One region of the Microbacterium sp. NPDC028030 genome, then DNA from elsewhere that is predicted to be linked to it. Evidence: predicted binding sites of a transcription regulator. Region 1 holds the regulator's gene; each other region holds the start of a gene.

Region 1 (7,526 bases):
CGGGTCGCATCGACGAGCAGGAGTTGGAGCGCACCGCCTCCGAGTTGCGCGCTGCGACACGCGACCGTCTCGCTGCGCTCGGGCTCGGACGCGACGACTCGGCCATCCCGGAGTCGTTCTCGTACTACGATCAGGTCCTCGACGCCGCCGTGACCGTCGGCGCGATCCCTGCGCGCTTCGAGAGTCTGCGCGCCGCAGACGGCACCGTCGGTCTCGCCGCGTACTTCACGATCGCCCGTGGTGAGGGGGAGCGCGCGCCGCTCGAGATGACCAAGTGGTTCGACTCGAACTACCACTACCTGGTGCCCGAGATCGGTCCGGAGACGGTGTTCTCGCTCTCCAGCGACAGGCTGGTCAGGGAGGTCGCCGAGGGCGTCGCCTCCGGTTTCGTGACCCGTCCGGTGGTCGTCGGTCCGGTGACGCTGCTCGCGCTCGCGAAGGCGTCGGACGATGCCCCGGAGGGCTTCGACCCGCTCTCGCGCCTCGAGGATGTGCTCCCGGTGTATGTCGAGCTGCTCGCGAAGCTTCGGGCCGCAGGTGCGGAGTGGGTGCAGCTCGACGAGCCGGCGCTCGTGAGCGAGTCCCTCCCCGCGGGGGTCGCGCAGCTGTCGGAAGCGGCCGAGCGGGCTCTGGCCGTGCTCGGCGGTGCGAGCGATCGCCCGTCGATCCTGGTCGCCGCGCCGTACGCCGAGCTCGGAGCGGTGTTCCCCGTGCTGGCGGCGGCGCCGATCGAGGCCATCGCGGTCGACCTCGTGCGCGGGGGTGTTCCTGCCGCGGCAGCCGGGCTCGAGGGCAAGACCCTCGTCGGCGGTGTCGTCGACGGACACAACATCTGGCGCGGTGACCTCGCGAAGGCCTTCGGCGCGCTCGAAGACCTCCGTGCGCTCGGTGCGCCTGTCGCGGCCGCCACGTCGACCTCGCTGCTGCACGTGCCCCACGATGTCGCGGACGAGTCGCAGCTCGACGCTCGACTGGTCTCCTGGCTGGCGTTCGCGGACCAGAAGGTCGAGCAGGTCGGTGTGCTCGCCCGCGGTCTCGTGGCGGGACGGAGCGAGATCGCCGCGGAGCTCGACGCGGCATCCGCAGCACTCGCGGACCGTCTCGGCGCCCCCGGTGTGCGTGACGGAGCGGTGCGTCAGCGTGTGCTCGGCGATGCCGACTTCTCGCGGGTCTCCTACGAGGAGCGGGAGATCGCACAGGAAGCACTCGACCTTCCCGCCCTGCCGCTCACGACCATCGGCTCGTTCCCCCAGACCGGCGACATCCGTCGAGCGCGCGCCCGCTTCACACGCGGCGAGATCCCGGCAGAGGACTATGACGACTTCCTGCGCCGTGAGGTCGCCAGCGTGGTCTCGCTGCAGGAGGACCTCGGGCTCGACGTGCTGGTGCACGGCGAGCCGGAACGCAACGACATGGTCCAGTACTTCGCGGAGAACCTCGACGGCTTCGCGGTCACGGAGAACGGCTGGGTGCAGTCCTACGGCTCCCGTGCCACGCGTCCGTCGATCCTCTGGGGCGACGTGTCGCGACCCGCGCCGATCACGGTGGACTGGTCGAGCTACGCGCAGTCGTTGACGACGAAGCACATGAAGGGCATGCTCACGGGGCCCGTGACGATCCTCGCGTGGTCGTTCGTGCGCGACGACCAGCCACTCGGCGAGACCGCGAACCAGGTGGCTCTCGCCCTGCGTGACGAGATCACCGACCTCGAGAAGGCCGGTATCGCGATCATCCAGGTCGACGAACCCGCACTGCGCGAGCTCCTCCCGCTGAAGAAGGCCGACCAGCCCGCCTACCTCGACTGGTCGGTGGCGTCCTTCCGCCTCGCCACGGGCGGCGCAGCGGCCGGCACACAGGTGCACACGCACCTGTGCTACTCCGAGTTCGGCGTCGTGATCGATGCGATCCGCGCCCTGGATGCCGACGTGACCTCGATCGAGGCGGCCCGCAGCAGGATGGAGGTCGTCGCCGACATCGCGGAGGTCGGTTTCGACCACGGCATCGGGCCCGGCGTGTACGACATCCACTCGCCGCGCGTGCCCACGGTGGAGGAGGTCGAGTCGCTCCTGCGCCGGGCGGTGGAGGAGATCCCGACCCGTCAGCTCTGGGTGAACCCGGACTGCGGCCTGAAGACCCGTGGATACGACGAGACCACCGCGTCTCTGCGCAACATCGTCGAGGCGACCCGTCGTGTGCGTGAGGACGTGAACGTCACGGCCTGATTCCGCCTGTACCGCTCGAAGGCCCTCCCGGATCCCGGGAGGGCCTTCGTCGTGAAGCGTGAAGGGTCAGACGGCGCGGAGCACCGCCACGACCTTGCCCAGCACCACCGATTCGTCGCCGAGGATCGGTTCGAAGGAGGAGTTGCGGGGGAGGAGCCAGGTGTGGCCGTCGCGGCGGCGGAGCACCTTGACCGTGGCCTCGCCGTCGAGCATGGCGGCGACGATCTCGCCGTTCTCCGCATTGTTCTGCGAGCGGACGACCACCCAGTCGCCGTCGCAGATGGCGGCATCGATCATCGACTCGCCCGACACCTTGAGCATGAACAGGTCGCCTTTGCCGACGAGCTGCCGCGGGAGGGGGAAGATCTCCTCGACCTGCTGGTCCGCCGTGATCGGCACGCCGGCCGCGATCCGGCCCACCAGGGGGACGAGGGCGGCGTCTCCGACCGGCGTCGCCACGTCGGCCGGGTTCTCACCGCTCGCCCCGGGGAGATCGATCAGCACCTCCATGGCCCGCGTCTTGCCGGGGTCGCGGCGCAGGTAGCCGCTCAGCTCGAGCTGCCCCAGCTGGTGCGTCACGCTCGAGAGGGACTTGAGGCCGACGGCGTCTCCGATCTCGCGCATGCTCGGCGGGTAGCCGTGGTGCGCGATGGAGTTCTGGATGACCTCGAGGATCGCCATCTGCTTCGGGCTCAGGCTCTTGCGACGGCGCGTCCGCGGTGCCTCCGACTCGGGGGCCGAGTTCTCGCTCATGGTGCTCCTTAAGTGCGGTGATCCGACGTCGCTCTTCGAATGTCGGAGGCCCGTGGTGGGGTGTTCTTATCGAAACCGTATCCGAGAATCGGCGCGATCTGGTAGATCTGTTCGAGCGTGTCGCCCGAAAAGCGGAGGTGGTTTCGAAGAATACTTGACAGATGTTCGAACTCGAAGATATCTTCGGTACGTAGCTTCGCATTCACGGCTCCCGGCCGAGTCGGGAATGCGAACGCTACGCCAACTTCCCCGAGGCTCCGGCCGAGGGACAGGCTAAGGAGCACGACATGAGCAGCATCAGCTTCAGCACCGCAGCGATCATCCCGGCGCAGGCTCGTCCGGCCACGCGACTCCGACTGACCGCGCGTGGACGTGGCGTGCTGCTCGCTCTCGCCTCCCTCCCTCTGGCCGCCGGCATCGCGTTCGCGGCACTCAGCGGAGGCAGCGCCGCCGCCTCCGGTGCGGACACCGCCGTCGCGGCGGTCGAGACCGTGACGGTCATGCCGGGAGACACTCTCTGGTCGATCGCCACCGCCGTCGCTCCGAACTCCGACCCCCGTGACGTCATCGGCGAGATCAGCCGCATGAACCTGCTGCGCAGCGGTGGACTCCAGGTCGGGCAGGAGCTCGCGATCCCGGCGGAGTACGCGGACTGAGGCGGCGCGGGAGACGAGGCGACGTTTCGTCATCCGCCCGACCAGCCGCTTAACATGGGGAGGGTGACCCTCTCCCTCAATGATCTTCCTCTTCGTGATGATCTTCGCGGTCTGACGCCCTACGGTGCACCGCAGGCGCCCCTCCCGATCGCGTTGAACGTGAACGAGAACACGCATCCGATCCCGGATGCCGTCGCGAGCGACATCCTCGACGACATCGCGGTGGCGATCCACGAGGTCAACCGGTACCCCGACCGGGAGTTCACGGCACTTCGCGAGGCCTTCGCCGAGTATTTGGGGCACGGCCTCTCCGCCGACCAGATCTGGGCAGGGAACGGTTCGAACGAGGTGCTCCAGCACATCCTCCAGGCCTTCGGAGGGCCGGGGCGCACCGCGTTCGGCTTCGCACCCACCTACTCGATGTACCCGCTCATCACGCAGGGCACCGGTGCCCGTTGGATCGCAGGCACGCGGCAGCCCGACTACACGATCACCCCCGAGGAAGCCGCGGAGCAGGTGCGCGCCGCCGACCCCGACGTGATCATCCTGTGCACGCCCAACAACCCCACGGGCACTCCGCTCGGACTCGATGTGGTCGAGGCCGTGTACGAGGCCGCCCGGGGGATCGTGATCGTGGATGAGGCGTACCAGGAGTTCGCACCGCACGACGCGCCCTCGGCCTTGACGCTCCTCGAAGGGCGTCCTCGCCTCGCGGTCTCCCGCACGATGAGCAAGGCCTTCGCCTTCGCCGGCGCCCGTGTCGGATATCTGGCGGCCGATCCCACGTTCATCGATGCACTGCGCCTGGTGCGCCTGCCGTATCACCTGAGTGCGCTCACGCAGGCGGCCGCCGTCGCGGCACTGCGCAACGCCGACGTCATGCTCGGGATGGTCGAGGAGATCGTCGAGCAGCGCGACCGGATCACCGCGACTCTCGAAGCGCTCGGCTACACCCCGCACGAGTCGTGGTCGAACTTCGTCCTGTTCGGCGGGGTGGCGGATCCGCACTCGACGTGGCAGCAGCTGTACGACCGCGGTGTGCTGGTGCGCGATGTCGGGATCCCCGGACACCTCAGGGTGAGCGCGGGCACCGAGGCCGAGACCACGGCGTTCCTCGACGCTCTCGCCTCGATAGGATCGGCATCATGAGCACCCCCGGAACGACACCGCGCACCGCCAGCCGCGTCCGCAGCACGTCGGAGTCAACCGTCGAGCTCGAGCTGAACCTCGACGGCACGGGTGCGAGCCGCATCGACACCTCGGTGCCCTTCTTCGACCACATGCTCACGGCCTTCGCGAAGCACTCGCTCACCGACCTCACCGTGCGCGCTTCGGGCGACACCGACATCGACGCGCACCACACCGTGGAAGACGTCTCCATCGTGCTCGGACAGGCGATCCTCGAGGCTCTCGGCGACAAGTCGGGGATCTCCCGCTACGGTGACGCGCTCGTGCCGCTGGACGAGGCTCTCGCGCAGGCGGTCGTCGACATCTCCGGACGCCCGTACCTCGTTCACACGGGCGAGCCCGCGGGGTTCGAGCACCACCTGGTCGGGGGGCACTTCACGGGGTCGCTGGTGCGTCACTCGTTCGAGGCCATCACGTTCAACGCGGCGTTGACGGTGCACGTGCGCGTGCTGGGCGGACGCGACCCGCATCACATCGCCGAGGCGGAGTACAAGGCCTTCGCCCGGGCGTTCCGCCAGGCCAAGGCTCTGGATCCGCTGGTCGATGGCATACCCTCCACCAAGGGGGCACTGTGAGCAGGACGCCCCGGGTCGCGGTCTTCGACTACGAGTCGGGCAATGTCCACTCCGCGGTCAAGGCGCTGGCCGCGGCCGGAGCGGATGCGGTGCTGACGCGCGATCGCACGGCGGCGCTCGAGGCCGATGGACTCCTGGTTCCGGGCGTCGGTGCGTTCCAAGCCGTCCGCGATGCGCTGCATGCGCACGGCGGCGACGAGATCATCGACCGTCGGCTGGCCGGAGGCCGCCCGGTGATGGGCATCTGCGTCGGCATGCAGGTCCTCTTCGCGCACGGCGTCGAGCGAGGGCACGACACGGAGGGCTTGGGGGAGTGGCCGGGAGCCGTCACCGAGCTCAATGCGCCGGTGCTTCCCCACATGGGGTGGAACACGGTCGCGCCCGGAGCCGACAGCGTCCTGTTCCGCGGACTCGAGGAGGAGCGCTTCTACTTCGTGCACTCCTACGCGGCGCAGTCCTGGGAGCTCGACGTCATCCCCCCGTTCCCCGAGCCTGTCCTCACCTGGACGACGTACGGCGATCCGTTCCTCGCAGCCGTCGAGAACGGGCCGTTGTCGGCGACGCAGTTCCACCCGGAGAAGTCGGGTGAAGCGGGCATCCAACTGCTGCGCAACTGGGTCGGGAGTCTCTGACCCCGACCGTCGACGTCATCCGTTTTGTCAGCCGCCCGTCGGCCGACTACCCTCGGTTCTCGTGCCCGGTCCGGGCCGCAGACCTTCCCGATGCAAGGACCCCATGAACGACTTCGCGCAGTCCCCCTCGCTCACGCTCCTTCCCGCGGTCGATGTCGCCGGGGGCAAGGCCGTCCGCCTGACCCAGGGTGAGGCCGGCTCCGAGACGAGCTACGGCGACCCGCTCGACGCCGCAGGGGAGTGGGCAGCGCAGGGCGCGAAGTGGATCCACCTCGTCGACCTCGACGCGGCGTTCGGGCGCGGCAGCAATGCACCGATCCTGCGCAAGGTGATCAAGCAGTTCAAGGGCGTGAACATCGAGCTCTCCGGTGGCATCCGCGACGACGCGACGCTGGAAGCGGCACTAGAGAGCGGCGCCACCCGGATCAACCTGGGCACCGCAGCGCTGGAGAACCCCGAGTGGGCAGCCGACGTGATCGGCCGTTACGGCGAGGCGATCGCGGTCGGCCTCGATGTGCGGGGCACGACGCTCGCCGCACGCGGCTGGACCAAGGAGGGCGGCGACCTCTGGGAGGTGCTCGAGCGCCTGGAGGACGCCGGCTGCAGCCGCTACGTGGTCACCGACGTCACCAAGGACGGCACGCTCCGCGGACCCAACCTCGAGCTGCTGCGGGAGGTCACCGCGCGCACGCCGAAGCCGGTCGTCGCGTCCGGCGGCATCTCGAACCTCGACGACATCGCGGCCCTCCGCGATCTCGTCCCCCTCGGTGTGGAAGGTGCGATCGTCGGCAAGGCTCTCTACGCCGGCGCGTTCACCCTGGCTGAGGCACTGGATGTCGCCGGAGACTGACGGACACGCCTGCGGGCCGGAGTCGCACAACCACGGCGACTCGGCCGGAGTCCCCTGGGAGGGACGCAGCTTCGAGTCGAACCCGCACGCGGCGGACGACGGCTCCGCCGATCCCGCACTGCTCGCCGCGCTCCTGCGTTTCCGCGCGGGGGAAGGCAGCCAGGTCGAGGTCGTCGACGCCTTCCGCTCCGCGCGCGTGCTGATCCCGTTGATCGCCGAGAAGGGCGAAGAGGGCGTCGCACCGAACGGGCTCGCCGTCGACAAGACGCAGGAGCTGTCGATCGTGACGGTGGCCGCTCCGGATGGCCGCCGCGTGCAACCCGTCTTCTCGTCGGTCGACGCGATGCGGAAGTGGGATCCCGCCGCGCGGCCCATCCCGGTCGAGGCGCTGCGCGCCGCGCTGGCCGCCTCTGCGGAGGACACCGATCTCATCGTGCTCGACCCGACCTCCGACACGGAGTTCGTGATCCGGCGGCCCGCGGTGTGGGCGATCGCCCAGGAGCACCCGTGGGAGCCGAGCTTCCTCTCGACCGAGGTGTACACCGCGCTCCAGGAGAGCGTGGCGCACGAGTTGGCGGTGATCGACGTCGCCGTGGCTTCCGGTGACCCCGATGCGCGCCTGCGCGGGCCGGAGCTGATCGTGATCCTGG
Region 2 (7,526 bases), on a different contig from region 1:
AGGAGCTGTGGGGCCGGATCTTGCTGGTGTCGATCGTCGTGCTCGGGGTCGGCACGCTGCAGGTGTTCGGGGTCTGCGTGTGGCTGCTGCTTACGAAGGTGCGGCGGGGATCGATCTTCTCGGAGTCGTCGTTCCGCTACGTCGATGTGATCATCGGGGCGATCCTCGTGGCGGCCGCGCTCACCTGGATCCTCGCAGCGCTGCTCGCACCGGGATCGGTCGCGCCGGGCCTCATCGCATTGATCGGCGGCGCGGGGGTCGTGCTCGCCGGCGTGGCGCTGCTCGTCGTCGTGATGAAGGCACTGTTGCGTCAGGCGATCGACCGCGATGCCGAAGCACGGTCGCTTCGCTCCGAGCTCGACGACGAGGTGATCTGATGCCGGTCGTGGTCGACATCGACGTGATGATGGCGCGGAGGAAGATGAGCGTCGGCGAGCTGGCCGACCGGATCGGCATCACGCCGACCAACCTCGCCGTGCTGAAGAACGGCCGAGCGAAGGCGGTGCGGTTCACGACTCTCGACGCGCTGTGCACCGTGCTGGAGTGCCAACCGGGTGACCTGTTGCGCTGGGTACCCGACGCCGCCGCCACCCGATCCCCGAATACCTGATCGCCGGACCGACACCCGACACCCGACACCGACACCGACACCGACACCGACACCGACACCGACACCGACACCGACACCGACACCGACACCGACCCCAACACCCGACACCCGATCCTGGCCCCGGCTATCAGGCGGCGATGTCGAAGCGAGCCCGCCCGCCAAGACGCGGCTTCCGCGCGGGGTCGACATATCCCGGCGGCACGAACCATACCCGCGGCCCTTCGATCCGGATCTCCCACCCGTTGTCGTGGATCCGGTGATGACAGGTCTCGCAGAGAAGCACTCCGTTGGAGAGATCGGTCGGTCCGTGATCTCGTCTCCACCAGCGGATGTGGTGCGCTTTCGACATCTCGGGCGGCAGACCGCACATGGCGCACCCGCCGTCTCGCTCGACCAGAGCGAGGCGTTGCGCCCGAGTGAAGAGCCGTTTCTCCCGACCCCAGTCGAGCACTTCACTCCCGGCGCCCAACACGCACGGGATCACCCCGCCGCCCGCGGCCATCCGTCGTGCCGCTCCCACGCTGACCGGCTGGTCGAGACCGTCGACCGTGGCCGACCCGCTGCCGGACTCCAGCTCCTCCACCCCGATCCGCACGACCACCGTCGCGCCGGCCAGAGGCACCCGCTGCTCGCAGCCGAGCACATGCCCACAGAAGACGGCCAGCGCATCCGCCTGGATCATGGGCACGGAGCGCCGGTCGGCATCCGGTGACGTCCCAGCGGGGGCGTCCTGGCGCGCGGCGAAGGCCGCCGTGACGTATCCGCGGATCGCGGTCACGATCGGCGCTGCGGTCTCTGCGTCGAGCTGCGCGTTCAGGTGCACCATCCCGTCGCGTTCGAAGATCGTGAGGGAACGGCGTGCGCGCTGCTCTTCCGAGCGTGGCTCGACACCGTCCGGGTCGAGCCACGCCTCGGCGCGGACGATGAGCTTGCGGACGTCGTCGAGCGCCAACCCCTCCGCAGCCTCGGTGAGCATCCGTTCCCCCGCGGCGATGCGATCGGCACCGGCCGCGACTCGACACCTCTCGAGGAGAGCGATGATGAGGGCAGCCGCCTGTGCGCTGAGCGCACCCGTGCCGAGGGCCTCTCGAACCACGGGGTAGCGCGCAGGAAGGCGCGATCCAATCAGGTCGGTGCGCGGGGCCGTGGCCTCGCCCACCTTCACCAGGCGGAGAGCGTCGCCGGTCGACACTCCGGTCGTCGCGGCGATGAGCTTGGCGGGAGTGCGGAACCCCTGCTGCTTGGCCAGACTCTCCGGCCCGAGCTCGGGGCGCGATTCGCGGGTGATGCCAGCGGCCACATCGACGTGCACGGCATCGAGCCGGCGCTGCAGCGCGCCGATCGCGTCGTTGACGGCGATCAGCTGCCCGCGAGAGAGATCGGTCGCCTCATCGGCTCCGGCCCAGGCCGCGTCGAGGTGAGCCATCGCCTCGTGCAACCCGGTCAATGTGGACATGCTTCATGGTATCGCGGGAGCACCTCAGTCTAGAAGGTTTGTTCGAATCATATACCGAGATTCCGCACGAACAGCCCCGCCACCCGGGAACACTTCCTGCACAACTTTCACTCAGATTCGAAGTTATGCACGATGTATGGAATCACCGGCGGACAGCAGCTCCTGCAGCCGGTCAGACTCCCCTGCCGCCATCGCGTAGCCGTGCTCAGGCGCCGGGTACACGCCTTCACGGACCTCGGTCGCATACGCTTCGACGCCCGCGACCGCTGCCACGCGCAGTTCGGCGTAGCGCTTCACGAACTTGGCCGCTCCCCCGTCGTAGAGCCCGAGCAGGTCGTGGAACACGAGCACCTGCCCGTCGGCATCCGCTCCAGCGCCGATGCCGATCACCGGGATGTCGAGGCGCGACACCAGGACCTCCGTCACTTCGGAGGGGATCGCCTCGACGACGAGCATCGAGCACCCGGCCTCCTGCAGGGCGACGGCGTCGTCGATCACGGCGAGCGCGGCGTCGGCGGTGCGGCCCTGCGCACGGTAGCCGCCGAGCGCGGTGGCCGTCTGCGGCGTGAGCCCCACGTGTCCGACCACGGGGATGCCGGCCTGCACCAGAGCGCGCGCCCGGTCGACGGTCGTTCCGCCACGCTCGATCTTCACGAGGTCGCAGCCCGCCTCCTTGACGAAGCGCTGTGCCGTCGCGATGGCCAGCTCGTCCGACGCCTCATATGATCCGAACGGCAGGTCGCCGACGAGCAGCGGCCTCGTCAGCCCGCGCCGCACCGCCTTGGTGAGCATGAGCATCTCGTCGATCGTGACCGGGACTGTGCTGTCGTAGCCCAGGACGGTCATGGCGGCAGAGTCGCCCACCAGCACGACGTCGACGCCCGCCGCCTCGACGATCTGCGCGCCGGGGTGATCGTACGCGGTGACCATGACGATGGGCTCGCCGGCGTCCTTCTTCGCGGCGAGCGCGGCGAGCGTCACACGCTTCGCCGGGGCGGCGTGGGCACTCATGCGCGTGCCTCCGTCAACAGGAGATCGACGGCGTCGTCGACCTGGATGATCGCGTTGCCGCGGTCGACGTGCACGACGACAGGCTCGTAGCTCGCGAGGTCGTCGCGCGAATAGTCGGCGTACGAGATGACGATGATCGTGTCTCCGGTGTGGACGAGGCGCGCGGCGGCGCCGTTGACCTGGATGACACCGGAGCCCCGCTCGCCGACGAGAGTGTAGGTCTCGAAGCGGGCACCGTTGTCGACGTCGACGACGTGCACCTGCTCGTGCGGGAGGATGTCGGCGGCCTCGAGCAGGATGGGGTCGATCGTGATCGAGCCGACGTAGTTCAGGTCGCTCGCGGTGATGGTCGCGCGGTGGATCTTCGACTTGAGCATGGTGCGTCGCATCAGGCGTCGCCCTTCGGGTCGGTGGCGCTCGGGCCGGCGGTGGCTGTGTCGGTCAGGGAGAGGAGGTGGTTGTCGATCAGACGCGCAGCGCCGACGTGCGCCGCGACGGCGAGCAGGGCATCACGGTCGACACGGGCCAGTGGCCGCAGCGTCTCGGCATCCCGCAGCTCGAGGTACTCGGGGTCGATCCCCGCCTCTCCGAGCGCCCGACGAGCGGCCGAGAGGATGCTGCCGGCATCCCGCGCGCCTGCCGCGAACACGTCCGCGGCGGTGTCGAGCGCGCGGTTGAGGGCGGTCGCCTGTGCGCGTGCCTCCTGGTCGAGATAGACGTTCCGCGAACTCATGGCGAGCCCGTCGGTCTCGCGCACGATGGGACACGCGACGATCCGCACGTCGAGGTCGAGGTCGCGCACGACGCGGCGGACGACGAGCACCTGCTGCGCATCCTTCTGCCCGAAGTACGCCGCATCCGGCCGGACGATCCCGAACAGCTTCGTGACGACCGTGGCGACCCCGTCGAAGTGGTGCGCACCGCGGCTCGCGCCGTCGAGCACGTCGGTGAGCCCCGCGACGTGGATCGTGGTGGCGAACCCGTCGGGGTAGATCTCGGATGCCGTGGGCGCGAAGAGGATGTCGACGCCCGCGGCCTCGGCGAGCGCGGCGTCGCGGTCTTCATCACGCGGGTAGGAGCCGAGGTCCTCGTTCGCACCGAACTGGGTCGGGTTGACGAAGAGCGACACGATCACGAGGTCGGATGCGGCGCGCGCCTCCCGCATCAGAGAGAGGTGCCCGTCGTGGAAGGCGCCCATCGTGGGGACGAGGCCGACGGTCGCGCCATCGCCTCGGGCGTGACCGACGGCTGCCCGCACCTCGGGGATCGTGCGGAGGATTCTCATGCCGGGGACTCCTTCGGCTCCGCGCTCGTCTTGTCGGGAGAAGGTACGGATGTCGGGTGGAACGGACGGGTTTCTCCCTGCATCCGTGCGCCCTCCCGACGTCCGTGCCCGGTCTTCGGCGTGCAGGAGGCGATCGTCTGCGTGGCGGCGGCGAGGGCGTCGAACAGGTCCTGAAGTTCGAGCTCCGCCGCCGCCGACCTCTGGCGGGCGACCGTGTCTGTGTCGCCTCGGGCGATCGGTCCGGTGAGGGCCTGCTGAGCGCCGAGGCTCGTCCAGTTCTCGACGGTGCGCCGGACGAGCGGCGCGAGGAGTTCGCGCGCCTCGCTCTCGGGGATGCGTGCGGCCGAAGCGAGCTGCTCCGCCGCATCGAGCACGGTGAGGACGAAGTTCGACGCGAACGATGCGGCCGCGTGATAGCTCGCACGGTGCTCGTCGTCGACTGCGAACGGACGTGCGCCGAGTGCGCGGACGAGGGCATCGGCGACCTCGAACGCCTCGTCCGTGCGGCCGTCGATCGCCGCGCCGATGCCCTGGAACACCTCGGGCGTCTCCGAACCGGTGAAGGTCTGCAGCGGGTGGAGGCTGAAGTCGACGTCAGTCAGCGGGGTCGCACCGGACACGTGTCCGACGAGGCGCACGTGCGGTCGGGCGACGAACGCCACGGCTGGGATCGCCGCGTCGGGGACGCAGAGCAGCGCGATGTCGGCCGCTGGCATCGACTCCTCCCGTCGGAGCGGTCCGAGAACAGCGAACCCCGCGGCACGCAAAGCCCGGGCGAGCACGCGACCCACCCGACCGGCGCCGACGATGGCGATGGTCGTTGCGGGCGCGAGCGAAGAGGCGGGTTCCATGTCGATTCCCCGAGCCGTATGGGGGTGGTTCGGATGCGAGAAGTATCCGCCTATCGAGCCGGCCGCTCCAAATCCGAGAGCAATATGACATGCAGGAGGAGCTGAGGACATACCTGAATCATCATGGATTCAGAATTTGGCTTGGCAGATCGCTCCGACGTCTCGTTCAGCCGCGCAACACCGAGTCGAGCAGTCCGGGGAAGAGGGCGTCGAGGTCGTCGCGCCGCAGCGTCAGCATCCGACGCCGCCCGTTGGGTTCGTTGCGAATGACGCCGGCTTCGCGCAGCACCTTCATGAAGTGCGACTTGGTCGACTTCGGCAGGTTGGGGTCGGTGGCGTGACAGGAGGCCATGTCGAGCGGGCCGTCGGCGAGCTGACGCGTGATCGCGAGGCGCTCGGGGTCGCTCAGCGCGAAGAGCACGTCCGTGAGCTGGATCTCGGAGCGCTCCGGGTGCGGAAGATCGCCAGGCATGGTTCGATAATAGTTGAACAATGACGGGATGGCGAGTACGCTCCGATAGTTCGATGATTCTCGAACCTTATGAGGAGACGCCATGACCAGCACCGAGCCGATCGTCCGCCCGGCCGTCGTCGAGCGAGCACGGGAGGGCACAGCTCCCCGCGCGCGGTTCGGGTTCGTGCTGGCGATCGTGGCGCAGATCCTGATGATGATCGGGGCGAGTGCGCCGTCGCCGTTCTACCCCGTGCTCGCGCACGACATCGGCTTCCCGGCGGTCGTGATCAGCGCCGTGTTCGCCGTCTACGCCGTCGCGCTGCTGCTCACGCTCCTCACCGCCGGATCACTGTCGGACCATGTCGGCCGGCGACCGGTCGTGATCGCGGGGTTCCTGCTGCTGGCGGGGAGCATGTTCCTGTTCTGGCACGCGGATGCCGTCGCCATGCTGTTCCTCGCCCGCGTGCTGCAGGGTGTCGCGAGCGGTCTGCTCATCTCGGCGCTGTCGGCGACGGTGCTCGACTTCACGCCGGGTGGCCGCGCGGGGACCGCAGCACTGTGGAACGCGTTGAGCCCGGGGATCGGCCTCGCGCTCGGCGCACTGGTCTCAGGCGTGATGCTCGACGTCAGCGGTGAGGCGCTGCTCGACGTGTTCGCGCCGTTGAGCTCGGCGTACGTGCTGCTCGCCGCCCTGTTCTTCCTCGTGCCGGAGACGGCGCCGCGCAAGCCCGGGGTGTGGGCGTCGTTGAGCTTCCGGCTGTCGATCCCCTCGGCGATCCGGGCGGACTTCTGGCGTGGGGCACCGGCCGTGATCGCGGGGTGGGCGACGGGTGGACTGTTCCTGTCGCTCGGCGCGAACATCGTGCGTGGTGAGCTCGGTGGCGAGGCGCACGTGTGGCAGGGGCTCGGCGTCGTGCTGCTCGCGGGGGTCGGCGCCGTGACGGCGTTCGTGCTGCGGAAAATCGCGGCGCGGTCGATGGTGCTGTTCGGCACGTCTGCCCTGGCCGTCGGAACGCTGCTCTCGCTCGTCGCACTCGGCCTCGGATCCCTGCCGTTCTACCTCGTCGCGGCGGCCGTCACCGGCATGGGGTTCGGCACGGCGTTCTCGGGAGTGGTCGCGTCGCTGGCCCCGCGGATCCCGGCGACGGAGCGGGCGGACACCTTCGCGGTGCTGTACGTGCTCGCGTACCTGGCGTTCGGGGTCCCGGCCGTGATCGCCGGAGCACTGGTCGGGGTCGTCGGACTCGAGGCCGTGTGCGTCGGGTATGGGGTCGTGGTGATCGCGCTGGCGGCGGTCGCGTTCACGCTGCGGGTGCGGGCGTGGCGGTAGGCAGCCTGGCGTCGGGGCCTCACGAGCAGAAGTCGTCCGCGAACCGCTGGAACTCTTCGGGACTCACAACGGGGTCATCCGAAGAATCGTAGATATCGGACGCGAACATCCCGATCGGCGTGAGCACCTCGCCGGGTTTCACCGCCGCCAGTTCGCTGGCTGCGAAGTGGCCGGATACGGCGTTCTCACCGTTCTCGCCGAACGCCGTCACGCTGAAGAGCACGTCCTTCCCGAGTGTCTGCTCGCGGAACGGCATCGCCACGTCGCCTGCCCCGATGATCGGCTCCGACAGGGCGAACTCCTTCGCCTTGACGTTCCGCCACCCTTCGGAATCGCCGTCCTGGTTCGGAGGGAAGGAGTTGATGGCGCGAAGCTCGAGACTGTCCACCGACCCGTGGCAGAGGCGCACGAGAACGTCGAGTGAACCGTCCCGCTGTCTGAGCAAGCCCAGTGTTCCGGTCACGGCAGGCGTGCACGCCGTCAACGCCAACGTCGGCGCCAAGAGCAGGATCGCGACGCCGCGCCAACG
Region 3 (7,526 bases), on a different contig from region 1:
ACCGGAGACCCTCGACAAGGACGACCGCCGAGACGGGTTCCCCTTCCTGCTGGTGCTGCTCGCCGCGCTCGGTGCGGTGAACGAGTGGTTCTTCATCGGCAACGAGGTCGCCGCGAACATCAGCGCCTACTCCGTCGGCCTCTTCGTCGGGCGCGTCGCCTTCATCATGCCGGTGCTGCTTCTGCTCCTCGCGGGGTGGCTGTTCCGCCATCCCTCTTCCGTGCACGACAACGGGCGCATCGGTATCGGCTTCGGGCTGTTCGTCCTCGCCCTGTCGGGCATCTTCCACGTCGCAGGGCCCCGTCCGCATCCGAACCAGGGCATGCCCGCGCTCAGTGAGGCCGGAGGTCTGCTGGGGTGGTTGGTCGGTCAGCCGTTGACGTACCTGACGGACATCCCCGCGTACGTCATCCTGTCCCTCCTCGCAGTGCTCAGCATTCTCATCCTGACGAAGACGCCCCCGAATCGCATCGGCTCTCGACTCGGCGACCTTTACGCGTGGATGTTCGACGCGGAGCGCCCCCAGAAGCCTTCGGCGGACGCGACGGCGATCGACGACGCCGACAAGGTCGATGACCCCGACGTGCTGCCCTGGTGGCGCCGGAACAAGACGGGACGCGAAGAGGATCCCGACGAGGGCACGCTCGGGTCCGACGACATCACCGCGCTGCTCACCACATCGGAGCCGACGCCCGCGTATGACCAGGCGGTCGTGGTCGAGAACCCGTATGACGCCGCGACCGAGGTGCTGTCCGACGTCCGCTCGGTCGCCGACTCGCTCGCCGAGCAGCAGACCACCGCCCTCCTCGATGATTCATCCGACACCGGCGAGGTGCCGGAGCTCCCCGGCCTCGACGGGTTCGGCACCGAAGGTCCCGGCGACCGGGGCCCGCAGGCGCCGGTCGCTCCGTACATCCTGCCCTCTCCGGGTCTCCTGGTCGAAGGTCCGCCCCCTGTCCTGCGGTCCGAAGCCACAGACAAGGTGATCGAGCAGATCACCAGCGTGCTCACGCAGTTCAAGGTGGACGCGAAGGTGACCGGTTTCTCCCGCGGTCCGACGGTCACGCAGTACGAGGTCGAGGTCGGGCACGGGGTCAAGGTGGAGAAGATCCTCCAGCTGAGCAACAACTTCGCCTACGCTGTGGCGTCGAACGACGTGCGTATCCTCTCGCCCATCCCCGGCAAGAGCGCGATCGGGATCGAGATTCCCAACGCCGACAAGGAGATGGTCGCCCTCGGCGATGTGCTCCGCTCGCCCGCGGCGCAGAAGAGCACCCACCCGATGACGATCGGCGTCGGCAAGGACGTCGGCGGCAACATCGTGATCGCGAATCTCGCCAAGATGCCCCACCTGCTGGTGGCGGGTTCGACGGGCTCGGGTAAGTCGAGCTTCGTGAACTCCATGATCACGAGCTTGCTGATGCGGGCGCGGCCGGCCGATGTGCGCATGGTCCTGATCGACCCCAAGCGCGTCGAGCTGACGAGTTACGCGGGCGTTCCGCATCTGATCACGCCCATCATCACGAACCCGAAGAAGGCCGCCGAGGCGCTGCAGTGGGTCGTGAAGGAGATGGACATGCGGTACGACGACCTCGCGTCGTTCGGGTTCCGCCACATCGACGACTTCAATCGCGCGGTGCGTGCCGGCGAGGTCGAGGTGCCGGTCGGCAGTGAGCGGGTGCTCAAGCCGTACCCCTATCTGCTGGTGGTGGTCGACGAGCTCGCCGACCTCATGATGGTCGCCCCGCGTGATGTCGAGGACTCGATCGTCCGCATCACCCAGCTCGCGCGCGCGTCCGGCATCCATTTGGTCCTCGCGACGCAGCGCCCCAGCGTCGATGTCGTCACCGGCCTCATCAAGGCCAACGTCCCGTCCCGACTCGCGTTCGCTGTGACCAGCGTCACCGACAGCCGCGTCATCCTCGACAGTCCGGGAGCCGACAAGCTCATCGGTCAGGGTGATGCGTTGTTCTCGCCGATGGGTTCCTCCAAGCCGTTCCGCTTGCAGGGTGCATGGGTCGACGAGAAGGAGATCGACGCGGTCGTCAAGCACGTCACGCGTCAGGCCCGTCCCGACTATCGTCCCGACGTGCAGGAGGCTCTGGAACCGACCAAGAAGAAGGAAGTCGACGAGGACATCGGAGACGACCTGGAGCTGCTGCTCGCGGCCGCCGAGCTAATCGTCTCGTCCCAGTTCGGCTCGACGTCGATGCTTCAGCGCAAACTGCGTGTCGGATTCGCGAAGGCGGGCCGGCTGATGGACCTGCTGGAGTCCCGCGAGATCGTGGGACCCTCCGAGGGGTCGAAGGCGCGAGACGTGCTCGCGACAGCGGAACAGCTGCCGCAGGTGATGGCGAAGTTGCGTGGTGAGGACGTCCCCGCGGCTCCGTCCGGCTCCGCGTCGCCAGCAGCCCCTCCCGTCCCGCCTCTGCCCGCTGCGCACGATCCGATCGCCGCGCAGTACGAGGGTCTCCCCGAGGTCGAAACCGAGGGCGACGAAGACGCCTGGGGTCTGACGGGACGCGACTGATGGCCATTCCCCGGCAGCTGCCCAACGCCATCACGGTTGCGCGCATCCCGCTCGCGGTCATCTTCTTCGTGCTCCTGCTGCTCGGTGGAACGTATGGGGACGTCGCACCCGCACTGCGCTGGACCGCAGCGGTCCTCTTCATCGTCGGCATCTCCACCGACTGGGTCGACGGGTACCTGGCGCGTAAGTACGACATCGTCAGCGACTTCGGCAAGCTCTGGGATCCGATAGCCGACAAGCTGCTCACGGGTGCGGGGTTCATCGGGTTGGCGATTCTCGGCGAGGTGAACTGGTGGATCGTCGCGATCATCCTGGTGCGTGAGTGGGGGATCACCGTTCATCGCCTCATGGTCGCTAGTGAGCACGTCGTCGCCGCCGCCTGGATGGGCAAGATCAAGACGGCCTTCCAGGGCGTCGCCCTCGGCTGGGCGCTGCTTCCGCTCCATGTCCTGATCGGACTCGAGGCCTGGACGCTGGTCACGTTCGTCCTGATGATCATCGTGCTGCTGCTCACAGTGGCCAGCGGTGTCGACTACATCGTCGCCCAGGTGCGCGGATCCCGACAGAAGCGGGCATGAGCGTCGCCGACGCCGTGCTGTCGGCGTTGCGCGGGCGCGGCTGGACGATGGGCGTCGCGGAGTCGCTCACCGGAGGTGCGCTGTGCGCGGAGATCGTCTCGGTCCCCGGCGCATCGTCTGTGCTGCTCGGCGGAGTCGTGGCATACGCGACGGAGGTCAAGGCCGCAGTTCTCGGCGTCGAGGGGCAGCTCCTGGCGGCGCACGGACCGGTGCATCCCAGGGTGGCCGAGCAGATGGCCGACGGTGTGCGCCGCGTCGTGCGGGTGCAGGGAAGGAGCGCCGACGTCGGCGTTTCCACCACCGGGATCGCGGGTCCCGATTCGCCCGACGGCCAGCCGGTGGGGACTGTGCACATCGGTGTCGTGACGCCGTTCACCTCGCGGACGAAGGCGTTCCTCTTCCACGGAGATCGTGAAGAGATACGCGCGCAGACGGTGGATGCCGCGCTCGACGCGGTGCTCGAGACTCTTGCGGAATAGTGTGGGCATCGCCGGGGTTATCTCAGATGTGCTCACATTCAAACCACAGAGTGCAGGGGTAGATTCTGTGCATGCCAGGGGTATTAGACTGGCTGTCTCATCGGGGGAGACCTCGATCGATCACTTGGGGAGGAGGTTCCGATGATTCTTGTACGACAGGAAATCGGCGATGTGCTGAGGGACTTCCGCCTGCAGAAGGGGCGCACGCTCCGGCAGGTCGCAAGCAAGGCATCGGTTGCGCTCGGCTACCTCAGTGAGGTGGAGCGAGGTCAGAAAGAGGCGTCGAGCGAGATCCTCGCATCCGTCGCCGATGCGCTCGATGTGCCCATCTCCACGATCATGCGCGAGGTCGGAGACCGCATCTCCGTGCTCGAGGGCATCCAGGTGTTCCCCGACGTGGTTCCCGACGATCTCGTCGCCTCGGTCGAGCCGCAGCTCTCGCTGCACTGACCTCCCACCAGGGGAATCGATGCGTCGTAGCGAGTTCCTTCGTGCCGTGGATACGGAGTTCCAGGCGCGAGCCACTTCGCTGGTGAACGATCTCGGGCTGACGGCACTCCGGGGCCGGACTGCGGTGGAGGCTCTCGCCGACGGGACCCCACCCAGGGAGATCTGGCTCGCTCTCTGCACCGAGATGGATGTCCCCGAGGATCGCCGCTACGGCGTGGGCCGGCAGGAGCCTCGCAAGCGCTGAGCCGATTCGCGTCACGTCCGCAACGTACGGTACAGCGCGAGATGATTTCGGCGTGTCGTCGAAGATGTGTTCGAAACGAGCGTAGTCTTCTACACAAGTGGTTCAGAGAAGCCGATCTGCACTTCCGGTGGGATCGCCGAGTCGTTGTCGGTGGCCCCTCCTACGGTGGAGAGCAGGCCGAAGAGCCATACGCCTTGTCGGAGAGTTGCTCCCAGCCGGGAGCGCCGCGACAGCCTACAGGCGGCACCACGCGCGCAGAAGGAGCACATCATGCCATCACCCGCCGACCGCGAGAAGTCCCTCGAGACCGCCCTCGCCCAGATCGACCGCCAGTTCGGAAAGGGCTCGGTCATGCGGCTGGGCAGCGATGAGCGCGCCCCCGTGGCCGTCATCCCCACCGGCTCCATCGCCCTCGATGTCGCCCTCGGCGTCGGAGGCCTCCCGCGTGGCCGAATCGTCGAGATCTACGGACCTGAGTCCTCGGGTAAGACGACACTGACTCTGCACGCGATCGCAAATGCGCAGCGCGCCGGTGGCATCGCAGCGTTCATCGACGCCGAGCACGCGCTCGACCCCGACTACGCGGCGAAGCTCGGCGTCGACATCGACGCACTTCTCGTGTCGCAGCCCGATACAGGTGAGCAGGCCCTCGAGATCGCCGACATGCTCGTCCGGTCCGGTGCGATCGACCTCATCGTGATCGACTCCGTCGCGGCGCTCGTACCGCGAGCCGAGATCGAGGGCGAGATGGGTGACTCGCACGTGGGCCTGCAGGCCCGACTCATGTCGCAGGCACTGCGAAAGCTGACCGGTGGTCTGAACCAGACGAACACCACCATGATCTTCATCAACCAGCTCCGCGAGAAGATCGGCGTGTTCTTCGGGTCGCCCGAGACCACCGCGGGTGGCAAGGCGCTCAAGTTCTACGCGTCCGTCCGCATGGACATCCGTCGTATCGAGACGCTCAAGGACGGTACCGACGCCGTCGGAAACCGCACGAGGGTGAAGGTCGTCAAGAACAAGATGGCTCCGCCTTTCAAGCAGGCCGAGTTCGACATCCTCTACGGGGTCGGGATCTCGCGCGAGGGCAGCCTGATCGACTTCGGTGTCGAGCACGCCATCGTGAAGAAGTCGGGCTCGTGGTACACCTACGACGGCGATCAGCTGGGTCAGGGCAAGGAGAACGCACGTACGTTCCTGCTGAACAACCCGGACATCGCACTGGCGATCGAGACGCAGATCAAGCAGAAGCTCGGCATCGGTGCACAGGTCGCGGCTCCCGCGGCCGCTGACGAGCTCGCAGAGCGTCGTCCGGCCTGATGAACGACGAGCGTGGGGGCGATCCTGATCGGATCGCCCCCATCACCCCCCTTTTCGGTGGCTCCTCGAGGAGGAATGACCGCAAGCCCGAGAGTTCTCACGTCGAGGAAGAGCGTGCTGCAGACGTCTCATCGCCTCGGGCCGGAGATGCCGGCGTCTGGCGCTCGACGTGGGACACCCCGTCCAGCGCAGTGCACCCGTCCGGTGCGGTCGATGGGGGCAGCCCCAGCGACCGTCATCCGGCGCGCGGGGGGTCCCGCAGGCCCGGGTCGGAGTCGCCGCACTCGACTGTGGCCGAGGCTTCTCGTCTTCGGGCGCTGAGTGGACAGGATGCGGCGCCTGACGACGGGGAGTCTCTTGACGAGGCACGCGTCGCGGCTGAAGAGTCTCTCGTGCGCAAGTTGCGCGCTCGCTCGCTCTCCGTCTCGGAGGCCCGGCAGGTCTTGCGCGGTTTCGAACTCGAATCGGGGACCGTCGACGACGTCATCGACGATTTCTGTCGTCGGGGCTACCTCGACGACGAGGCCCTCGCCGGTGTCCTGGTGGCGTCGGGAGTCGAGCGGAAGGGGCAGGGGAGAGTCGCCCTGTCGCGCGCGCTCGCCCAACGCGGCATCCCTCGAGATGTGATCGACAGGGCGCTCGACGAGTTACCGGATGACGACGACGAGCGAGCGCTCGACTTCGTCCGTGGAAAAGCGCGCTCCCTGAGTCGGCTCGACCATGACACCGCGCTTCGGCGTCTGGTGGGGCAGTTGTCGCGGCGCGGATACAACGGTGCGGTGGCCATGAAGGCGGCGAAGACAGCGCTGCGGGAGACGACGTTCGGCAGTTCGACCTCCGGCGTCCGTTTCGTCGATTCCGACTGAGAGAACGGCGCGGCTGTGGCCGGAGGCGGCTCGTACAATGGATCAATCATGACTATTCCGCGCAGCGAACCGACGATCATCAGCGCTTCGTCGGCGGCCGTCGACGTCGATGGCCGACAGCGATCGTACGAAGTGCGCACCTTCGGGTGCCAGATGAACGTGCACGACTCCGAACGTCTTTCCGGTTCCCTGGAGAGCGCCGGCTACGTTCGGGCACTGGACGGCGCTGAAGCCGACGTGGTGATCATCAACACCTGTGCGGTGCGCGACAATGCGGCCGGCAAGCTTTACGGCACTCTCGGGCACCTCGCCTCGGTCAAGCGCCGCAAAGAGGGGATGCAGATCGCCGTCGGCGGCTGTCTCGCTCAGATGGACAAGCAGGCCGTGCTCGACAAGGCGCCGTGGGTCGATGTCGTCTTCGGCACGCACAACATGGGCTCGCTGCCGGGGCTGCTGGAGCGTGCGCGGCACAACGGCGACGCTGAGCTCGAGATCCTCGAGTCGCTCGAGGTCTTCCCTTCGACGCTTCCGACCAAACGTGATTCCGCGCACAGCGGGTGGGTGTCGATCTCCGTCGGGTGCAACAACACGTGCACGTTCTGCATCGTGCCGAGCCTGCGCGGCAAGGAGAAGGACCGTCGCCCCGGAGACATCCTGAACGAGATACGCCTGCTGGTGGACGATGGCGCGATCGAGGTCACGCTCCTCGGGCAGAACGTCAACTCCTACGGTGTCGAGTTCGGAGATCGTCAGGCATTCGGCAAGCTGCTGCGCGCAGCCGGTGAGATCGACGGGCTGGAGCGCATCCGCTTCACCAGCCCGCACCCGGCGGCCTTCACCGACGATGTGATCGACGCCATGGCCGAGACGCCGAGCGTGATGCCACAACTGCACATGCCGCTGCAATCCGGCAGCGACCGCATCCTCAAGGCGATGCGGCGCTCCTATCGCAGCGAGCGATTCCTCGGGATCCTGGATCGGGTGCGTGCCCGCATCCCGAACGCCGCGATCACGACCGACATCATCGTGGGTTTCCCGGGCGAGACCGAGGAGGACTTC
Region 4 (7,526 bases), on a different contig from region 1:
CTCGAACTGCGAGACGCGGAGCCTTCACCCCGCACCACGCACCTTCGCTATCGGGTCAGCCGATCTCCTCGGTGAGCTCGAACCAGCGCAGCTCCAGCTCTTCGATCTCGGCCTGCTGCTCGCCGATCTTCTTCATCCGCTCGCCCAGCCCTTCGTAGTCCGACTGATCGTGGTCGGCGAGGGCGCTCTTGGCGGCGTTGACCTGCTGGGTGAGCTTCTGGATGCGTCGCTCGAGGGCCGACACCTCCTTCTGCGCCGCGCGCAGGGCCGCTCCGTCCAGGCCCGTGGCGGCCGTGCTCGATGTCGCCGTCGCTGCGGCGGTCGCGGTCTGCTTCGGGGTCGCGGCGTCCTGCCGCTCCCGCAGACGCAGGTACTCGTCCACACCGCCGGGAAGGTGACGCAGGTGGCCAGCGCCGTCCGGACCGGGAAGGATCGCATACTGCTGGTCGGTGACCCGCTCCAGGAAGTAGCGGTCATGGCTGACGACCAGCAGCGTGCCCGACCAAGAGTCGAGCAGGTCTTCGATCGCGGCCAGCATGTCGGTGTCCATGTCGTTCGTCGGCTCGTCGAGGATCAGCACGTTGGGCTGTTCGAGGAGCACGAGGAGCAGCTGCAGACGGCGCTGCTGCCCACCCGAGAGGTCTTTGACCGGCGTCGACAGCTGTGCCGACGAGAAGCCGAGACGCTCCAGGAGCTGCCCGGGCGTGAGGTCCTGCGCCTTCGAGCCGGCGCCGAGCGTGTACGAGGTGCGCAGGCCGGAGATGACCACCCGCACCGGGTCCTTCCAGTACTGCTCGAGCTCGTCGAGACGCTGCGTCAGGGTCTTCACGTTCACGGTCGTGCCGCGCTTGACGCGACCCACCGTCGGCTCGACGGTGCCCGAGATGAGCCCGAGCAGCGTGGACTTGCCTGCGCCGTTCACCCCGAGGATGCCGGTGCGCTCCCCTGGTGCGATGCGCCATTCGACATCCTTGAGGACGACCTTCTCGCCCCCGTCCGCGGTGGGGTAGGTCACTCCGACATCGAGCAGATCCACCACGTCCTTGCCGAGGCGTGAGACTGCGAGCGACTGCAGCGACACCGTGTCGCGGATCTCCGGCACGTCGGCGATGAGCTCGTTCGCCGCATCGATGCGGAACTTGGGCTTGGCCGTGCGCGCCGGTGCGCCGCGCCGGAGCCACGCGAGCTCCTTCTTGGCCAGGTTCTGACGCTTCGCCTCGGTGGCGGCAGCCATCCGGTCGCGTTCGACGCGCTGCAGGATGTACGCCGCGTAGCCGCCCTCGAAGGGGTCCACGATGCGGTCGTGCACCTCCCACGTCTCGGTGCAGATCTCGTCGAGGAACCACCGGTCGTGGGTGACGACCATCAGGGCACCCGAGTTCGGCGACCAGCGCTTCTTGAGGTGCGCGGCGAGCCACGTGATCGCCTCGACGTCGAGGTGGTTGGTCGGCTCGTCGAGGGCGATGACGTCCCAGTCGCCGGTGAGCAGCTTGGCGAGGGAGACGCGACGGCGCTGGCCACCGCTGAGCGAGCCGATCTCGGCATCCCACGGCAGATCGGTGAGGAGCCCGTCGATCACGTCGCGGATGCGCGCATCGCCCGCCCACTCGTACTCCGGGGTGTCGCCGACGACGGCGGCGCTGATCGTCAGGTCGTCGGGAAGGGTGTCGGCCTGGTCGAGCACGCCGATGCGCGTGCCGCCCCGCACCGTGACGCGGCCCGAGTCGGGCTCTTTGATCCCGGCGAGCATCCCGAGGAGGCTGGACTTGCCGTCGCCGTTGCGGCCGACGATGCCGATGCGGTCGCCCTCCTCGATCCCCAGGGTCACGGAGTCGAAGACGACTCTGGTCGGATATTCGAGGTGCAGGGCTTCGGCCCCCAGAAGATGTGCCATGTTCCCTCAAGGGTAGTCGGGGATGACGGGCGCGACGGCCGGTTCCGCGGCAGGCGGACTCCGACCGACACCGCCCGACCTAAGATCGACGGGTGCCAAGGAATCGCCGGATGTTCTCGCTCATGCTCGACGACCGCGAGGCGAAGCTGGTGCAGTCGCGGAAGCGACCCGGTCGCTACGAACTCAGCGTCGACGGAATCCCGCAGTCGGTCGTCTCGATGACCGATCCCACGGCGCTCGACTACGCCTACATCCGGCACATCGCCAGGGCGATCGATGCCGCCGCTGAGCCGAGCGCTCCGCTTTTCACGGTTCATCTGGGAGCCGGAGCGCTCACCCTGGCGCGCTACGTCGAGGCGACGCGCACCGGATCGCCGCAGCTCGTGGTCGAGTTCGAGCCCGCCCTCTACGAAGCGGTGATCGCCGCACTGCCCCTGGCCGCCACCGCCGATCTGCGAGTCATCTTCGGCGATGCGCGGACGATCGCCGACGCAGAGCTTCCGCACGAGTCCCGGCCGTCGGTGCCGGCATCCCCCTCCCCCGTTCCCGGCGCCGCGACGGTCGGGCGCACCGCGGTCGACACCGAGTGGGTGGATGCGCGTTTCACCGTCGTCGATCTCTGGGATGCCGCCGTCATCCGCCACCGTGTGGCCAGCCAGGAGTTCTACCGCCGGGTCGCCGCACGCTCCGCCGCAGACGGAGTCGTGGCCGTGAATCTGCTCGACGGGCATCCGTTCGAGTATTCGCGGCGACAGACGGCCACACTGAACTCCATCTTCGCCCACATCGCCGTCGTCCTCGACGCAGAGCCGGACGATGACGAGGGACCGCTCGGCAACGTCGTGATCTTCGCGAGCGACGAGCCGTTGGACGTCGTGGCGACACCCGACCTCCTCGGCACACCGCGACCCCACATGCTCCACGATGGCGACCTGACGACATGGATCGCCGACGCGCGCATCATGACAGACGCCGACGGCACGGACTCCCCCGACCCCGACGACCCGCTCTGGGACTAGCGCTCCTCGGCGCGGCGGGCTCAGCCTCCGCCGAACATCTCAGGGAGCGACGCCGTGAACCCGTCGAAGTGGCTGTACCAGACGGTGTGTGCCGCACCCGGGATGCTGCGGACCTCGACACCGCTCTGCTCGAACCGGCGCACATCCTCGTCGGTGACCCAGGCGCTCGGATCGGCGCGGATCACGATCGACCCCGGCGCCGCCTCCCACGCCCGGTCTGGACCGCAGGAGACGGATGCCGAGGTCGCGGGGTCGAACCGCGCGGCAGCTCGAGCCTCCACCTCGGCATCCGTCTCCGAGTAGAACGGTCGGGTCGCTCTGAGCGCGTCCGGCGACATCCGCAGGAGCCTATCCTGCGCGTACGCGGCCGTGAGCGCTTGTCTATCGGCGCCCCCGGTGAGGGCGAGGGGCGCGTCGACATAGACGGTCCGTTCGGGCCGCAGCTGCACCGCGGCGGCAGCGAGCACCGTGGCCCCGTACGAGTGGCCGATGGCCTCGACCGGCTCGTCGGGAGCCAGAGCGCGCACGGTCGCCACGACGGCCGACGCCGCCCGCTCGATCGTGAGCTCCGGATCCCGGGGAGAGAGGCCATGGCCGGGAAGGTCCAGCGCGATCACTCGATAGCCGCGGTCCACGAGGCACGGGATGACGCGCCACCAGCTCTCGCTCGAACCCATGAGGCCGTGGAGCAGGACGGCCGTGCGGGGGCCTTCGCCGACGTCGAGTGCGTGGAGGAGCATCCGGTTCAGTCAATCACGGTCGTTATCGTTTCGTGACGATCTTACGGTGGGGAGCTTATCGAATCTTTCTTCGAATGTCTGTGACCTGTGATGGGCTGTCGTCATGACCGCACTGCTCGACGCGACCGACACCCAGCTGGCAATGCTCGCCGATCTGGTCGCGTCGTTGGAGGCCGCGGAGGCGACGCTGAGCAGCATGCAGGCGGCTCGCGACGGCATGCTGGCGATGGCCGGGCGCCTCGCCGTCGACATCGCGCGCGCGGGAGCGCATCCCGATCACGGCGACATGGCGATCCGCACGGTCGCGGCCGAGATCGGTGCGGCGCAGCATGTGAGCGACCGCACGATCGAGCGCCGGATGGCGGAGGCCTCCTGGCTGGTGGAGCGGTTCCCCACCGTGTGGCAGGCACAGGGCGACGGGCGGATCACCGCCGCGCACGCGCGGGTGATCGTCGAGGCGGGAGCACATCTCGACGACGACACCGACCGTGCCGCCTACGCCGCCGAGGTGATCGAGCTCGCCGTGCACGAGTCACCCAACAGGCTGCGGCGGATGGCACGGCGCATCGCGGAGCGGTTCCAGGAGCGCAGCATCACCGAGCGCCATCGCGATGCCCGTGAGTTGCGGCGCGTGTGGGTGAAGGATCTCGACGACGGGATGGCCGAACTCGGGGCGAGAGGTCCGGCCGTGCTGCTGCACGGCATGTTCGACCGGCTGTCCCAGATGGCGCATGCGGTGCAGGAGGAGAACGCCCGAGCGGCGAGGGATGCCGCCGCCACACTTCCCACCGACGACCGCACGGTCGACCAGTTGCGCGCCGATCTGCTCGCCGACCTCGTTCTCACGGGCACGCCTGCGGGGCACGAGACCGAGGAGGGTCTGCTCGGTGAGATCCGCGCCAGGATCGAGGTCACCGTGCCGGTGCTGACGCTGATGGACGACGACGCTCCGACGACGACGACGACGCCGCCGGCCGAACTCGACGGGACGATCCCCATCGACCTCGCGACCGCTCGCACGATGGCGGGTTCCGCGACCGGCTGGGACCGTGTGCTGACGCATCCGATCTCCGGTGCGCTGCTCGCGGTCGACCGTTACCGTCCGAGCGAGCAGCTGCGGCGACATCTGCGCGCGCGGGATCAGCGCTGCAGGTTCCCGGGGTGTGGGATCGCGGCGCGGAAATGCGACCTCGATCACACTCACGCCGCCTCGACCGGTGGGGCGACGTCGGACACGAACCTCTCCGCCTTCTGCCGCCGACATCACATGCTCAAGCACCACTCCCCCTGGAACGTCGACCAGCGCCCCGGCGGAGTGTTGAAGTGGACGAGCCCGACCGGTCGCACATACATCGACCGGCCGCCATTGCAGAACACGGTGACGTTCACTGCGGCCGATCCCGCACCCGTCCCGTTCTGAGACCCGTGTCGCCACGACGGACCGCCCGAGTCGGGAGACGACGAACCGCCCGGACCCGAAGGCCCGGACGGTTCGCATTTCCGTGAGGACGGTGTCGCGGTGCGACGGTGACGTGTCGCGCTGTGACGGTGTCAGTGCGTCTTACTCGTACGACTTCACGATCTCGAGGAGGCTCGGGACGTTGGCGTAGGCCTCGGCCGCGTTCTCCTTGGTGACGATGACCGGAGGCAGCAGGTAGGAGGGAACGACCTTGACGCCGTTGTCGTACTGCTCGGTGTCGTTGACGTCGACCTCTTCACCCTTCTGCAGCTGGCCGACCATCTTGATGGCCTGCTCCACGAGCAGCGTGGTGTCCTTGTTGATCGTGGAGTACTGGATACCCTCCATGATCGACTTGACCGACTCGACCTCGGAGTCCTGACCCGTGACGACCGGGACGTCCTTGCCCGCACCCTGCACCGACGTGATGATCGCGCGAGCGAGCGTGTCGTTCGGGGAGAGGACGCCGTCGAGCGCCTCCGAGCCGTACGTCGACGTGAGGATCGAGTCCATGCGGCGCTGTGCGTTCTCGGGCTTCCACCCCTCCGTCGCCGTCTGCGAGATCTCGGTCTGACCGGAGACGACCTTGAGCGTGCCATCGTCGATCTTCGGCTGCAGCACCTCCATGGCGCCGTTGAAGAACACCGCGGAGTTCGCGTCGTCGGGCGAGCCCGAGAACAGCTCGATGTTGTACGGAGCCTCGTGACCCGCGCGCTCGGCCAGGCCGTCGAGCAGCGCCTGCCCCTGGAGCTTGCCGACCTCGAAGTTGTCGAACGCGACGTAGTAGTCGACGGCCTCCGTGTTCTCGATCAGACGGTCGTAGGCGATGACGGCGACGCCGGCGTCGCGGGCCGCTTCGACCTGCGTCGCGAGCTGCTTGCCGTCCTTGGCACCGATGATGATGACCTTGGCGCCACCGGTGACCATCGCCTGGATCTGGTTCTGCTGCTCGGCGACCGTGTTGCTGGCCGGCGCGTACTGGACGTCCGCGTCGAAGCCCGCCTTCTTGAGGCCGTCCGTGAACAGCTGACCGGCGAGGACCCAGTTCTCCGAGGTCTTGTCGGGAAGGGCGACGCCGATCGTGGCATCGGCGGCGAAGCCCGAGGTCTCCTCTTCGCCCGATCCCGAACCCGTGTCACCGCCGCGCTCCGAGGAGCAGCCGGTGAGGGCGAAGGCGCCCGCGACGACAAGCGCTGTCGCCGACAGAAGAATCTTCTTCATGTGATCTCTTTCTCTGGTGTGTGAAGGTCTCGTCACGTGTGCGGTGCGCGAATCGACCCCTACTTTCCGCGCGTCTCTTCGACGGCGGGGGCTTCGTACTTCTGACTGGTGGGATAGTTCGTCTTGGTCGGGTCGAACGTATCGGTCGCCGGATCCTGCTTGCGGGCGGACCGGCGCGTCAGGAATCCGATGATCGAGGGGCGACCCTGCTGCTTGTTCCACACATCGACGCCGACGGCGAAGAGCAGCACGAGGCCCTTGATCATCGACACCACATCGGCGCCTGCGCCGAGCAGCGCCAGACCGTTGTTCAGGAACGCCATCACGAGACCACCGATGATCGAGCCGATCACGGTTCCGATACCGCCGGACACGGCGGCACCACCGATGAACACCGAGGCGATCGCGTCGAGCTCCCACCCGTTGCCGTCTTGCGGACCCGATGCCGTGGCCCTGGCGACGTAGATCATGCCCGCGAGCGAGGCGAGGACGGACATGTTCATCATCACGAAGAAGTCGACCCAGCGGTCCTTCACACCGGAGAGGCGGGCCGCCTGCCGGTTGCCGCCGACCGCATAGATGTGGCGGCCGAACACGGTGTTGTTCGTGATGAAGGAGTAGAGGATGACGAGCGCGAGCAGGATGACGCCCGAGATCGGGAAGCTGGTGCCCTCGCGACCCGTCGCGAACAGCCATCCGGCGACGAGGATGACGGCCGAGATGAGCACGACCTTGGTGACGCTCACCCACAGCGGCGCCATGTCGGCACCCATCTTGTGCTGGATGCGGCGCGTGCGGATCTCCCAGAACACGATCCACAGGGCGCCGATGAGCGCGAGGACCATGGTGAGCACGTTGAAGGGGACGGGGATGAACGGCAGCTCAGGCAGATACCCCGCACCGATGACCTTGAAGTCCTGCGGAACCGGCACGGACTGCGAGTCGCCGACCCACTGGTTCGCGCCGCGGAAGAACAGCATGCCCGCGAGTGTCACGATGAACGCCGGTACCCCGACGTAGGCGACCCAGAATCCCTGCCAGGCGCCCACCAGCACGCCGACACCGAGCCCCAGGAGGATGCCCAGCGGCCAGGGGAGATTCCAGTCGGCCATCGCCTTCGCCACCACGATGCCCGTGAACGCGGCGACCGAGCCGACCGAGAGGTCGATGTGACCCATGATGATGACCATCAC

What was found. The regulator LexA, encoded in region 1, represses DNA repair genes until DNA is damaged. The targets are predictions, from matches to a motif close to TCGAACANNTGTTCGA.
Region 2: the regulator LexA is predicted to act here: its motif matches at 2,097-2,112, upstream of AB0E56_RS01565 (DUF222 domain-containing protein).
Region 3: the regulator LexA is predicted to act here: its motif matches at 4,340-4,355, upstream of recA (recombinase RecA).
Region 4: the regulator LexA is predicted to act here: its motif matches at 3,712-3,727, upstream of AB0E56_RS18945 (DUF222 domain-containing protein).

The regions. Positions count from the first base shown of each region.
Region 1 covers NZ_JBEZXF010000004.1:32,216-39,741, reverse strand. The annotation lists gene metE (5-methyltetrahydropteroyltriglutamate--homocysteine S-methyltransferase) at 1-2,222, shown strand, start outside; gene lexA (transcriptional repressor LexA) at 2,289-2,975, opposite strand; gene AB0E56_RS18255 (LysM peptidoglycan-binding domain-containing protein) at 3,263-3,631, shown strand; gene AB0E56_RS18250 (histidinol-phosphate transaminase) at 3,686-4,780, shown strand; gene hisB (imidazoleglycerol-phosphate dehydratase HisB) at 4,777-5,394, shown strand; gene hisH (imidazole glycerol phosphate synthase subunit HisH) at 5,391-6,026, shown strand; gene priA (bifunctional 1-(5-phosphoribosyl)-5-((5-phosphoribosylamino)methylideneamino)imidazole-4-carboxamide isomerase/phosphoribosylanthranilate isomerase PriA) at 6,130-6,876, shown strand; gene AB0E56_RS18230 (SseB family protein) at 6,860-7,526, shown strand, end outside.
Region 2 covers NZ_JBEZXF010000001.1:337,426-344,951, forward strand. The annotation lists gene AB0E56_RS01555 (DUF2975 domain-containing protein) at 1-377, shown strand, start outside; gene AB0E56_RS01560 (helix-turn-helix transcriptional regulator) at 377-610, shown strand; gene AB0E56_RS01565 (DUF222 domain-containing protein) at 738-2,066, opposite strand; gene panB (3-methyl-2-oxobutanoate hydroxymethyltransferase) at 2,190-3,077, opposite strand; gene panD (aspartate 1-decarboxylase) at 3,074-3,466, opposite strand; gene panC (pantoate--beta-alanine ligase) at 3,466-4,362, opposite strand; gene AB0E56_RS01585 (DUF2520 domain-containing protein) at 4,359-5,213, opposite strand; gene AB0E56_RS01590 (transcriptional regulator) at 5,380-5,685, opposite strand; gene AB0E56_RS01595 (MFS transporter) at 5,768-6,997, shown strand; gene AB0E56_RS01600 (hypothetical protein) at 7,017-7,526, opposite strand, start outside.
Region 3 covers NZ_JBEZXF010000002.1:724,735-732,260, reverse strand. The annotation lists gene AB0E56_RS12425 (DNA translocase FtsK 4TM domain-containing protein) at 1-2,530, shown strand, start outside; gene pgsA (CDP-diacylglycerol--glycerol-3-phosphate 3-phosphatidyltransferase) at 2,530-3,108, shown strand; gene AB0E56_RS12415 (CinA family protein) at 3,105-3,587, shown strand; gene AB0E56_RS12410 (helix-turn-helix transcriptional regulator) at 3,729-4,037, shown strand; gene AB0E56_RS12405 (DUF3046 domain-containing protein) at 4,057-4,281, shown strand; gene recA (recombinase RecA) at 4,552-5,601, shown strand; gene AB0E56_RS12395 (regulatory protein RecX) at 5,994-6,467, shown strand; gene miaB (tRNA (N6-isopentenyl adenosine(37)-C2)-methylthiotransferase MiaB) at 6,516-7,526, shown strand, end outside.
Region 4 covers NZ_JBEZXF010000005.1:20,190-27,715, forward strand. The annotation lists gene AB0E56_RS18925 (dihydrofolate reductase family protein) at 1-75, shown strand, start outside; gene AB0E56_RS18930 (ABC-F family ATP-binding cassette domain-containing protein) at 56-1,894, opposite strand; gene AB0E56_RS18935 (spermine synthase) at 2,005-2,913, shown strand; gene AB0E56_RS18940 (alpha/beta hydrolase family protein) at 2,934-3,653, opposite strand; gene AB0E56_RS18945 (DUF222 domain-containing protein) at 3,757-5,073, shown strand; gene AB0E56_RS18950 (sugar-binding protein) at 5,215-6,333, opposite strand; gene mmsB (multiple monosaccharide ABC transporter permease) at 6,393-7,526, opposite strand, start outside.